Regions from separate parts of the Paenibacillus sp. FSL H7-0442 genome, predicted to be linked through region 4. Evidence: a T-box and tRNA genes for the amino acid it is inferred to sense, from the RefSeq annotation. Region 4 holds a T-box; the other regions hold tRNA genes.

Region 1 (3,114 bases), 2.3 Mb from region 4:
ACGCCGGGCACGAATAAACTCATTGAAATCGCTTCTTTTTTTGATGCGAGTCTGGACTGGATTATGCTGGGTCGAGATATACAGGGTGAGGTGCTAAAGGAGTCGCAAGACCCTTATTTTTTTGACGCTTCAGGGCAACTGAATTGCCAGGGGGAACCGCTTAGTGAGGCGGAAAGAAATTTTATACTTGAGTATATTGAATTTACCCGCTTTCGTAAAGAGAAAAACCAGCGCAATTCTACTATGGGGTAATGGTTGCTTAGGATTTAATGGGGATTACTAATGAGTAAGGCTGAAAAATGAAAATTATTTCAGAAAAAGTTACTGTTTCGGAGGGGAAACATTTTGGGAGATCAAACTATTTATCAACGGATTGAAGCTTTGATTAAAGATCGGGGAATGACCAAGAAGGCATTTTGTGAAAAGCTTAAAATCAGTTCAGGGAATCTCGGTGATTGGAGAAGGGGGAAAACAACGCCGGGTACCACTCATTTAATTCAGATTTCGGACTTTTTTAATGTATCGCTCGATTGGTTAATGAAAGGGATTAAGCCGGGAGAAGGCGTACTTCAGGAGCAGAAGGCTGCTTATTTTTTTGGAGTGATGGGGCCACTGAATTGCCAGGCAGAAGATCTTGAGACGGAAGAACAGAATTTTATTTTAGAATATGTTGAATTTGCGAAATATCGTAAGCAAAAAAGTGAGAAGGATAAAACAAAGCCGGAATGATTTTTTTGGCTAAAGATTGTCTGGGTTGAAAACCCGTAAACGAACTGGAGGGGTTCGCTTTACGGGTTTATTTGGTTTCTTGGTGATATGGAATGACCTGTATGTAACTGGAATGCTTGTTGGATTTAGAGTGGCGATGCCTCCTTATAATCGTTATCGTCGATGTTCAGAATTGCAGCAACTTGTTTTCTGTACCTTTGTGCTTTGCGGGTGCCGTGAATCAGATTGGACAAGCGTGAAGGCGGAATATTGTGTGTCTCACAAAATGTTTTCTGATCCAGTCGAAGTTCGACAAGCCGTTGTTTGATGGCCCACCCGAAGGAGGTGACAGGCATTTTGTTGTTCAAAAGAAATCGCCCCTTACGGATTCTTACGGAATAATTGGTGTGTTATAATAATCATCAGTAAACATGTTAGAATTAACCATCTGAAACTATGATACACTTTTATACGTGTTTTTACAATCGTAAATACGTTATTTCGTCAAATTAATTACTTAGTTAAGTGCTAGGTGGTTCTGATAATCCGTAAGGGGGCAACATTAATGCATAGTTCAGCAAGCGGTTATCTTTATGCAGGACGGTATTATTATCGCTCATATATGTAAGTTAAAATAATTATAATATTTTTGTTTACAAATAGTTGATGAGAGAGTATAATAAATCTGTTGCCTCAATACATTATGATTTGCGGTCGTGGTGGAATGGCAGACACGCTATCTTGAGGGGGTAGTGGGCGTACGCCCGTGGAGGTTCGAGTCCTCTCGACCGCATTATATGCAAGACCTAGTTAAAAAAGCATCCTGACACGGTTTACGTGAAAGGGTGCTTTTTTTGTTAAGCATTTTCGTTATATTCTTTAGCCACGGAAGCCACGGTTGCAACAGGTCGTTTATTAACTGTGATAATGAAGAATGTCAGTTTTGCTGCAAAAGCTTCTCTATATCTCCCGCCAGTTTATCTGGAGTGGTTTGCGGTGCATAGCGCTTAAACACGTTACCTTCTCTTGTAATTAAGAATTTAGTAAAATTCCATTTGATCGCTTTGGACCCTAATACCCCCGGAGCTGTTTGGGTCAGGTAGCGAAATAAGGGGTGTGCTTGATCGCCATTGACATCTGTCTTGGCGAACATCGGAAAGGTGACACCATAATTGATCTGGCAAAACTCGGAGATCTCCTCACTGGAACCTGGCTCTTGTTTGGCAAACTGGTTGCTGGGAAATCCCAAAATTTCGAGCCCCTGTTCATGATACTGGTCATATAGCTCTTGTAGCGCTTTGTATTGGGGGGTTAACCCACATTTGCTGGCAGTGTTCACGATAAGCAGAACGTTCCCTTCAAATGTGGATAACGGAATTTGTTTCCCTTGCAGGGTTTGCGCATCATATTCATAAACGGTCATAGCATCTCTCCTCATTCAATATTCAGCAATTAAATTTTAGACAATTTAAAGAAGGGTTGCAAGCCTGGAAAAGCTGTATAAAGCCTTCAGGCGCTGTAAAATCGTATTTTGCTCAAAACAGTAAATCGCACCGCAAATGGAGCGAATTAAGGTGTTTCTTCTTATAAAAGCGGGTTCAATCGGTGTTTAGCTGGTACATATAGCTTATTTTCTTCTCTTTTTGCAAAAAAAGGCCAATAACGCTTTACCCTACGCCAATATTGACATGCTTGTCATTTTCAAAAAGGGATGAAAAACAGAGATTAAAGGAGATGTGAGAAGCAAAGTTGCATTGTAAGCGTTATTATTAATCTTTTATGCTCTAAAGCCCGATTTATAACCCTGCAGTTGAGCTTTACAGTCTTCCATGCGCGGGTGTATGATTCAAGACGTAATTTCAAATTAACTTAAATGAAGCAACAACGAAATGTCTATAGCGCTGAATTTTGCAGTTGCAAAAGCGGGGGAACCAATCGAGACTGTACGGCTTCGGAAGCCGTGTGTCTCATGGGGTGAATTTTCCGGTCAAGTGCCAGAAATAGGGCGACTCTCACGTCCGAATCCGACAGCTAACCTCGTAAGCGTACAGGGAGAGGCAACAAACCGCCGTGTGCAGCCATGGTTTATTTTATCATGGATATGTCAGAAGCCGGAGGAAAGCCTTTTTCCTTCGGCTTCTTTTTGTTGTCTTTTTATACCGGGAGAGGAGCTACTGATGGAAGGTCGGTTAATTATTGTCACTGCACCGAATGAAGCGGGCAGAAGTTTTGTGAAATTGCTTATTTTCAAAAAATTGGCGTTTGCAGTTCTCACGAATAGCGCCCAGGAGGAACGACAGCTCAAAAAAATGGGTGTGGAGCACATTGTCCGCATCAATACCATGCAAGCGGGAAAATGGAATTTTCCAAAAAAAGAAATTGGTAGTGTGTATTTGTTCGAGAACA
Region 2 (3,114 bases), 1.8 Mb from region 4:
ATTAGTACGGCTATCGACAAAAAATAGTCCATGCTCTTTACAAACATCAAGAACTATGGACATAATGCGCTTATCTGAAGTAACCTTGGAACCCATGTGGTTGTTCATCCCTATCGCATAAGGAACATCCTTAATCGCTGCTGTCACCTTAGCGTGTACTTCTTCATCCGTCATATTAGCCTTAATTGCTCCGGGTCCGAGCCATTCGGGCTTTCCCTGTTTTGGCTCCATTGGAAGATGGACGATGACGTCATGACCACGCTTATGCGCTTCCATAGCGTCCTGCTTGGTTGTAGGCAGGAAGGGCATCACAGCAACAGTAATCTTAACGGGTAAATTTAAAATTTGCTCAGTCCCTTTCATATTGTTTCCCAGATCGTCAATAATGACAGCAACCATCCTTTGCGACTCGTCCTGTTTGTCTATTGCTTCTGCAACACCAGTACTACAGACCATGAATAACATGCATACCGAAATACAGAGTACTACGGTTCTTCGCATTTTGGAGCTTGAATGGAATACAGGTACATAAGCTGGCTCTTTCCGGCCGCGCGATGCCTTTAAAGCCTTTTTTATTATATTTCTCATGTGCAGCTTCCGTCGTGTACTCATTGCGGGTCAGCCTCCTTCTCTGTCCCTTCATTGTGTGAGTAACCTCGTCTAAATATGTATAAGGCAGACCAGGAATACTCCCTGATCTGCCTTATCGTGCGTAGAAACGTATGTTAAAGCGGCTTACCAGTTCTTATCCATAAATTCATCACGGCCTGATTGAGCCCGATCTTCCTTATAGTGCTTCACGTTTTTCTTGTGGTAATCCTGATGATAATCCTCTGCCGGATAAAAAATCGAAGCTGGAAGGATCTCCGTTACAATTGGCTTATCAAAGCGTCCACTTTGTGCCAACTGCTCCTTGGACTGCTGCGCAAGCTTCCTTTGCTGCTCTGTATGATAAAAAATTGCGGGTTTATACTGTGTGCCCCTGTCCTGAAATTGACCTTCCCCGTCAGTAGGGTCTGTTTGTGGCCAATATAATTCGAGCAGCTTTTCATAAGGAAACAGCTCAGGCTCAAACGTAATCTGCACCACCTCGTAGTGGCCTGTAGTTCCTGTTTTAACCTGCTCATAGGTGGGATTGGGAATCGTTCCTCCAGTGTATCCTGACACAATGCCATGAATGCCCGGCTGCTCTTCAAACGGAGTCACCATACACCAGAAGCACCCACCTGCAAAAGTTGCTTTCTCCATCTTACATCCAACCTTTCAATAACTTCATCATAAAATTTTCTATCATATCTGGAAATCCATAGTTTGCGTGAAGACAAGAAACGTGTTCAGCTTAAACTATGAGCAAATCCCCAGAAATATAAGAAAAAGGTCTCTAAAACTGCTACGAGAGCAATTCTATAGACCTTTTCTAATGGATGCGGTCGAGAGGACTCGAACCTCCACGGGGGGTTAGCCCACACGGACCTGAACCGTGCGCGTCTGCCAATTCCGCCACGACCGCATATAAATTATCGTTTATCCTCGAAAGATCAATCTTTCTTAGCGACAAGATAGATCATACCATGCATATATCAAGATGTCAAACCTTTTATGTTCGTTAATTTCCTCTTGATAAAAAAGGAATAATAAACTAAAATAAGAACATAGGTTCTCGGGAATGAATGTTCCTTTTCTTCAATCGTTTATGAATTATCATCACATTTTCCTAAGGCGGTGAATGGTAATGACCTCTTTGGATACTACTCAGCATGAATGGTCTCTTGTGAAAAGTTATCTGCTCCTTACCTTTATTCAAAAAGTATTTGAGCGGGACAGCCTAATTCTTGAAGAAAGCGGTATGCTGAAAACCCCTGATCTTTATGTCGAAATGGTTAACGCAGGTGTAGATCGTACCGGAATCCTACTGTCTGAAGTAAAACATGAATTTAATAAATATCACATTCATGTTCTGGACATACAACAAAACCACTCCGGCGTTCACGCCACCTATATAAGTAAAGGCAATAAAGAGCAGTTCAGTATGGCAATGCCAGCATTCCGCAAAGAAATGTATGAGCGGATGCGAGCATATCTGGGGCTCTCAACCTCTATGCCCCATACAGCTGCCCTTCCTTTACTAGAGAAACATCGCCCCGAATTACCAAACAATTCAACTTCCAACCCCCTACGCATCGTTGATCGAAGTTTGGTTACATCCTCTTTGGCTTATAAGCGTAAAACGTCTCGCCCTGCTGCTGTTGCCGCAAGCAGAAGAGCATAATCCCCGCACAATAAACACGCAAAAAAAAAGCTTCCGCAGACACCAACTGTGCTCGGAAGCTCCTTTCCATATCCATCATATCTCCAAATCGATCTATAACCGCTAAGATGAAGCATAAGCATATCTATTAATGATTCGCTTTATTGCAACGCCTTCTGTACACGCGTAACCCCTTGACTTAGAGCATGTCCTCCACCTACCGCTGCGGCTACAGCAATGGTCTCCATAATTTCCTGATCACTAGCTCCTTTGGACCGCGCCTCGTCTACGTGATAAAACGTGCATACTTCATTGTTGGCAAATAAGCCAATGCCTAGTGCAATCAGTTGCTTGGTTTTCTCATCTAAGCTGCCGGCTTGAAAGCACTCTCCGGTAAAGCGATGATATGCATGAACTACCTCGGGCAACTGATCTTCCAAATGGCTGATTTGATCCTTATATGCATGTACTTTTTCGTCCATAACCGTCATTGACACAGCACGTCCTCTCTGTTGGATTTTCCTTCATTACTGTGTCCGATTTAGAGTTTCTGTATGCCTAATGAATCACCCAGTTATTTTTATCCAACACCCATTTGGAACCCATTCCTAATTCAGATCTATCGGATTGTGACGTGGCTCGCTGAACGGCTGATATGTATAGCTGCGATCCAATTTGACCACACGTCGATTCTGGCGCCGAATAAGCACCTGTTCATCATCCCATGCCAGTACAATGCCAACAACATCGTTGGTCTCCAATCCATCGCGTACGACACGCACCTTTTCACCGGAGAGTCGATAAGCATCCAATTCTTCGTCCATAATCATCCTTGTCCCCTCCTTATACACTTTTTTTAATAACAC
Region 3 (3,114 bases), 1.9 Mb from region 4:
CGTATTCACTGTTTTATTAGAAAAAGACTGTCCGATAGGCTTGAGAACGGAATTAAAAGTTTCACCCGTATCGGGATGTGTCCGTCGCGGTGAAGCGACACTATACACAATCAGGTCTACCTTGCCCAGCTTTTCCTTTACCAGCTTCAATGTCTCCTGCTTAATTTCATGAGAAAAAGCATCTCCATTAATGCTTTCTGCTATGTAGCCAGCTGCTCTGGCCGCTCTTTCAAAGGCTACTGTATTATACCAGCCTGCTGAAGCCGTGCGCCCCTCTGATGCGGGACGTTCATAGGATACCCCTATGGTATCCGCTCCCAGCCCAAAGCTCGCAGCAATACGAGAAGCCAGCCCATATCCAGTAGATGCTCCGATCACAAGTACCTTTTTAGCTCCTTGTATTGATGTACTGTCTTTGATGTAGTTGATCTGACGATTAACATGAGCCGCACATCCTGCAGGATGTGCAGTCGTACATATGAAACCACGAATTTTCGGTTTAATAATCATTGTAAATGGTCCCCCTACTTTGGCATTCATTTAATATGGATGGAATGGTTGTCCAGTCATTACTATATAGCAAATCAGCTTGTGGCTCAACATATAACATAGCACTTGAAGGCAGCCGAAGAAAACCGCCGCAAACATCGTAGTCTATAACGCTTTTTTACTCCACTATTCATTTTGAATCATATTCTAACAACATCACATCTTCTCCTTGCTGTTGTCTTATTTTGATATTAGCTCTTCCCCAAGAACACATTAAATCAATTATTTCATTTGCTGTTATACCATATTCCGTTATATAATACTCCACTTTTGGAGGCATCTGATTATACACATGTCTGCCAATGATGCCATCCTTCTCAAGTTCACGGAGCTGCTGTATAAGAACCTTTTGAGAAACGCCTGGAATACTGCGCTGTAATTCACTTGTCCTCTTTCTACCAGACATTAGTAAGCATATGATTAAGGATTTCCACTTACCTCCGATGATCTCAAGTGTTGCTTCTATGCCTAAATTATATTGTTTCATACGACCACCTCTTCAACGCTAAAATAACTAAGTTGATCTGATTAATTCTATAATCCCATATATTTACTCTAAGTACCATGCACACTTTCTAGTAACTATATTACTTTATTGTGTGTATTTACTTTTTTTATAGCGTACAGAATAATAAGACGTACCAACAAAAAACAAATGATGCTATGTAAGAAAGGTGATTTATGATGAAAACTCTCGTGATTTTAGCACATCCGAATATTGAAGATTCCAGAGTAAATCAAAGATGGAAACAAGAATTACTTCAGTATACCAATGAAATTACTATTCATGAGATTTATAAAGAGTATCCAAACTGGAGCATTGATGTTTTGAGAGAGCAAAAGTTACTTGAAACACATAGTAATATCATATTTCAATTCCCTTTATATTGGTATAGTTACCCACCTTTATTAAAAAAGTGGTTCGATGATGTTTTTACTCACGGATGGGCTTATGGTTCACAAGGTGATAAGTTAAAAGGAAAGAAGCTAGGGATAGCCATGTCCATTGGCGATAAAAAAGAAAATTACTTACCTACTGGTTCCGTTTTTTTCACTGTTGATGAAGTTATAGCACCTTTTAAAGCAAGCGCAGTACATGTTGGCGCCATAACATTACCCTATTTCGCTGTCTTTGGAGCCTCGTTTCAAGCAAGTGACGAAGACATTAATCAGAGTGCAAAGGATTATATCAAATATATATTTCAGTATAAATAAAATAGTTATAATAGTACACGCATCTTACCCATATAAAAACAGGCTCTTGGTGGCATCCAGCCAATCCAAGAACCTGTAAATGTTAGGCATGATGCGGTCGAGAGGACTCGAACCTCCACGGGGGGTTAGCCCACACGGACCTGAACCGTGCGCGTCTGCCAATTCCGCCACGACCGCATATTATGTATTCACACCGATGTTTTTCAATCACGGTAATTTAGATTATATCTTCCATAGAACATAAAATCAAGCTATTTTTATCTTATATTTTCTATGAATCATTCCCGTAAATATAAGAAAATCACTGGATATCACAAACCAGATATGGTAAAATGGGTTCATCAGGAAAGGAGGTGCGTCAACATCAATAATCACATGTTGAGCGTATCCCTTACCCGGTCCGTTATTCTCTAATTTACAGAGTTAACGGAGGCGCGGGATACGGATCAAAGCTTTAATTAAGCGCCACGGGTAGAAAGACCGTCCTCGGACGGTCTTTTTTATTTCAACAACATCTTTCTCATACTTGACTATCGGAATAGGATTACATACTGTGAAAAGAGGCGTTACGATGTCGATTAGACCCGCGAATGTAGAAGAGTTCAAGGAACTGGCAGCCATCTGGCTGGATGCTTCCGTAGAAGCCCACCATTTTATTGCTCCGCAGTATTGGGCATCACAAGCTACTGAGATGGAGAACAGGTACCTTCCCCTCGCTCAAAACTACGTTATCATACAAGATGATCATAGCATCGGCGGCTTCGTTTCCATGTTGGATGGATACTTGGCGGCTCTATTTATACGTGTTGATTCTCAAAGAAAGGGCTACGGCAAGTTACTATTAGATTGGGTTAAGGAGCAACATGATGAGATTCAATTAAAGGTGTACCAGTCAAACACGAAAGCATTTAACTTTTACACTAAAAATGGATTTACCATTCAAGAGGAATCTGTAGATACCGAAACTGACGAGAAAGAATTCGTGATGAAATGGACACAACATTAACAATAATGAAGCACCAACAGCTTTATAGCACAAAGGCTCTGCTCCCGTAGAAATACGGCTTAAGCAGAGCCTTTTGCTTTTATTTAATACAACTGACTATGTAGTCTCTTATTTAAGCCCATAAACCTCGGTATATAAAATCTTTTTAAACGGAGCAAAATCCTGTTCAGCCAGCGCACCTGGATAGCTCATAATTTGAAGCCGCAGATCAGCCTGTCCTTCTCTTAATGGGGGTTGTACATAGTCAAAATGGTTTAGATGAAACCCCAAACGTTCGTAAAAACCAATCCTTCTCCGTGTCCATTCATCCCCTGGTGGCTCAACCTCCAGTACTACCGGTTTAT
Region 4 (3,114 bases):
AGGGTTCGAAGTGGCTGGAATCGACTTATCCTCTGACATGCTGGCAGTAGCCCGTCGCAAAATGGAAACCACTCCACAGGGACAGCGATTGTTTCGTGAGGGAAGCGTTCGCTGGATACAGCAGGATATGAGAGAATGGATTTTACCCGAGCCTGTGGATTCTGTAATTTCTTTTTGCGATTGTCTGAATTACTTGTTGGAGGAAGAAGATATCATTTCTACTTTTCGCAGAACGCATGTTGGTCTGAAGCCTGGCGGAACCTTTTTGTTCGATGTGCATCATCCCCAGACGTTTTTACGTTATGATGAAGAGCAGCCTTTCGTACTGGACGAACGCTCTATCTCATATATCTGGACATGTGCGTTGGACACTCCCCGTTGTGAAATTGAGCATCATCTTAGTATCTTTGCGAAAGCAGAACATGAAGGACGCGATCTATACCAGCGTTTCGAGGAAATACATGTACAACGTGCCTATGACCCAGACTGGATGAAGGCAGAATTGTCCAAAGCGGGTTTTCGCGATGTGAAGGTATATGCGGATTTTGAATGGGTAGAAGCAGAAGATGACGCGGCGAGACTGTTTTATGTTGCTGTAAAATAGCAAAGATTCATTGAACGAATATGGGAAAAAAAAGACGCTTTTCATGATGACATGAAGGGCGTCTTTTTGCACTTATATATTCACTTTATAGTTCAACTGAAGCTCATCACCCGGTACACCCCGAATGCCCCAGTTCTGTTTGGGTGTTTCAAATATAGTAATCTCAAGATCCTGTGGAGAAATACCCAAAAGATCGTTAATTCTTTGGAATAACAGGCTAATGAGTTGCTTCTTAGCTTCTATCGTTCTGCCTTCAAAGATACTGATTTCAATAATGGTGTACGCCTCAGAGCGACCATCGGCATATATAAAATCTTCCTGATCCATAGGAAAAAAACGATGAAACCTCTTGTCAGGAGGATATTTGAACGCATCCACCACAGCAGAATGAATCACCTCTGAAAGTTGCTTTTTGATTGGATTTAGAGTCTCTTTTATTCCGTAAATTTTAATTTGTGCCATGTCTCAGCTCACCTTTCTTATCTCAACTCATCTCAGCTTGAAGCGATTTAACTCGGAATTATTATAAAACATTCGTATGCATGTGTCATGAAAATTTAGTATGGAGAGGGCTCTTAACACCAAAGGTAGTCCTTATTTGACTTTTTTCGCGGTTTTCAATATAATAGTGCCATTATTAACGGTTAAACAATCGCTGATGAGGAATAGTAGCTTTGTCTGGACATGTAGAGAGCCGGCGGGTGGTGCAAGCCGGTTGACAGCACAAAGTGAACTCGCCTCGGAGATATGCGTCCAACGCAGGAACGCCCTATACTGGTGCTTGTATCCTGTTATTAACCCGCATCGGATCACCTCCGTTATCAGGTGCAAAGGGAGTAGAACGCGAAGAACGCTTTCTGCTAACTAGGGTGGTACCACGGGAATATAACCTCTCGTCCCTAGCGCTGACACGCTACGGGATGCAGAGGTTTTTTTGTTGCATACCGTTTGAGGAGGAAAAGACAATGACAGACACACAGCCGAAGCACGGCTATCAACCGCAAAGTATTGAACCAAAATGGCAGAAATATTGGGATGAGAACAAGACGTTCCGCACCGGGGAAGAACCGGGCAAACCGAAGTTTTATGCTTTGGATATGTTTCCGTACCCATCTGGAGCCGGCCTGCATGTAGGCCACCCGGAGGGCTACACAGCTACGGATATTGTTTCACGTTATAAAAGAATGCGCGGCTACAACGTACTGCATCCGATGGGTTGGGACGCCTTCGGTCTGCCTGCGGAGCAGCATGCGCTGGATACAGGGGAGCACCCACGCGAAATTACGGTGAAAAACGTAAATAACTTCCGCCGTCAAATCAAATCGCTCGGCTTCTCCTACGACTGGGATCGTGAAATCAGCACGACGGATCCTGATTATTACAAATGGACACAATGGATCTTCATCCAGCTGTACAAGCGCGGCCTTGCATATGTAGCTGAAGTACCTGTGAACTGGTGCCCAGCGCTGGGAACGGTGCTGGCGAATGAAGAAGTTATTGACGGTAAGAGTGAGCGTGGCGGTCATCCGGTCGTCCGTAAACCAATGCGTCAATGGATGCTGAAAATTACGGAATACGCGGATCGTCTGCTGGATGATCTGGAGGAACTGGATTGGTCTGAGAGTATTAAGGATATGCAACGGAACTGGATCGGTAAGTCTACCGGGGCAGAGGTTCGTTTTCCGATTGAAGGCTATGACGAGCAACTCACAGTATTTACAACTCGCCCAGATACACTGTTCGGCGCAAGCTACTGTGTGCTGGCACCAGAGCAGGAATTGGTGGATATTATCACTACGCCTGAGCAAAAGGATGCTGTACAACAGTACCGTGAACAAGCTGCTCGTAAAAGCGATCTGGAGCGTACGGATCTGGCCAAGGATAAAACAGGCGTATTCACAGGAGCTTATGCAGTGAACCCAGTGAACGGCGAAAAGCTGCCGATCTGGATTGCTGACTATGTACTGGCAGGCTACGGAACTGGAGCGATTATGGCTGTACCTGCTCACGATACGCGTGACTGGGAATTTGCCAAGCAATTCGGATTGAATATCATTGAGGTTGTCCAAGGTGGAGATGTGGCTAATGAGCCATATACTGAGGATGGACCGCACGTGAATTCAGGCCCGCTGAATGGACTTACCAACGAGGAAGCGATTCCGAAGATGATTGAATGGCTGGAAGCCGAGGGCAAAGGACACGGCAAAGTCACCTACCGCCTGCGTGACTGGCTGTTCAGCCGTCAACGCTATTGGGGCGAGCCGATTCCGGTAATTCATCTGGAGGATGGAACGATCAAAACGGTTCCTGAGGACCAACTTCCGCTCGTACTGCCGGAGATGGACAATATTAAGCCTTCAGGTACAGGTGAATCCCCGCTGGCGAACGCAACAGATTGGGTGGAAACCATTGATCCTGAGACAGGTATGAAAGCACGTCGCGAGACGAATACAATGCCGCAATGGGCAGGAAGTTGCTGGTATTACCTGCGCTTTATTGATCCGAAAAAT

The links. A T-box is a leader RNA that pairs with one kind of tRNA and senses whether it is charged. The one in region 4 lies ahead of leuS (leucine--tRNA ligase), so its partner is inferred to be a tRNA-Leu.
Region 1: it encodes a tRNA-Leu, which carries the amino acid that the T-box ahead of leuS (leucine--tRNA ligase) is inferred to sense. The anticodon was not compared.
Region 2: it encodes a tRNA-Leu, which carries the amino acid that the T-box ahead of leuS (leucine--tRNA ligase) is inferred to sense. The anticodon was not compared.
Region 3: it encodes a tRNA-Leu, which carries the amino acid that the T-box ahead of leuS (leucine--tRNA ligase) is inferred to sense. The anticodon was not compared.

The regions. Positions count from the first base shown of each region.
Region 1 is NZ_CP151963.1:1,450,171-1,453,284, forward strand. It holds gene MHH57_RS06575 (helix-turn-helix transcriptional regulator) at 1-252, shown strand, start outside; gene MHH57_RS06580 (helix-turn-helix transcriptional regulator) at 346-729, shown strand; gene MHH57_RS06585 (hypothetical protein) at 855-1,076, opposite strand; tRNA gene MHH57_RS06590 (tRNA-Leu) at 1,419-1,501, shown strand; gene MHH57_RS06595 (glutathione peroxidase) at 1,646-2,131, opposite strand; cyclic di-AMP (ydaO/yuaA leader) riboswitch at 2,598-2,770, shown strand; gene MHH57_RS06600 (hypothetical protein) at 2,886-3,114, shown strand, end outside.
Region 2 is NZ_CP151963.1:1,946,795-1,949,908, reverse strand. It holds gene MHH57_RS08940 (divergent polysaccharide deacetylase family protein) at 1-612, opposite strand, end outside; gene msrA (peptide-methionine (S)-S-oxide reductase MsrA) at 736-1,248, opposite strand; tRNA gene MHH57_RS08930 (tRNA-Leu) at 1,426-1,510, opposite strand; gene MHH57_RS08925 (hypothetical protein) at 1,733-2,269, shown strand; gene MHH57_RS08920 (carboxymuconolactone decarboxylase family protein) at 2,410-2,739, opposite strand; gene MHH57_RS08915 (hypothetical protein) at 2,857-3,078, opposite strand.
Region 3 is NZ_CP151963.1:1,863,312-1,866,425, reverse strand. It holds gene fabV (enoyl-ACP reductase FabV) at 1-510, opposite strand, end outside; gene MHH57_RS08520 (helix-turn-helix domain-containing protein) at 680-1,036, opposite strand; gene MHH57_RS08515 (NAD(P)H-dependent oxidoreductase) at 1,234-1,764, shown strand; tRNA gene MHH57_RS08510 (tRNA-Leu) at 1,857-1,941, opposite strand; gene MHH57_RS08505 (N-acetyltransferase) at 2,336-2,770, shown strand; gene MHH57_RS08500 (GNAT family N-acetyltransferase) at 2,879-3,114, opposite strand, start outside.
Region 4 is NZ_CP151963.1:3,792,724-3,795,837, reverse strand. It holds gene MHH57_RS16715 (class I SAM-dependent methyltransferase) at 1-604, shown strand, start outside; gene MHH57_RS16710 (tautomerase family protein) at 677-1,066, opposite strand; T-box leader at 1,251-1,508, shown strand; gene leuS (leucine--tRNA ligase) at 1,570-3,114, shown strand, end outside.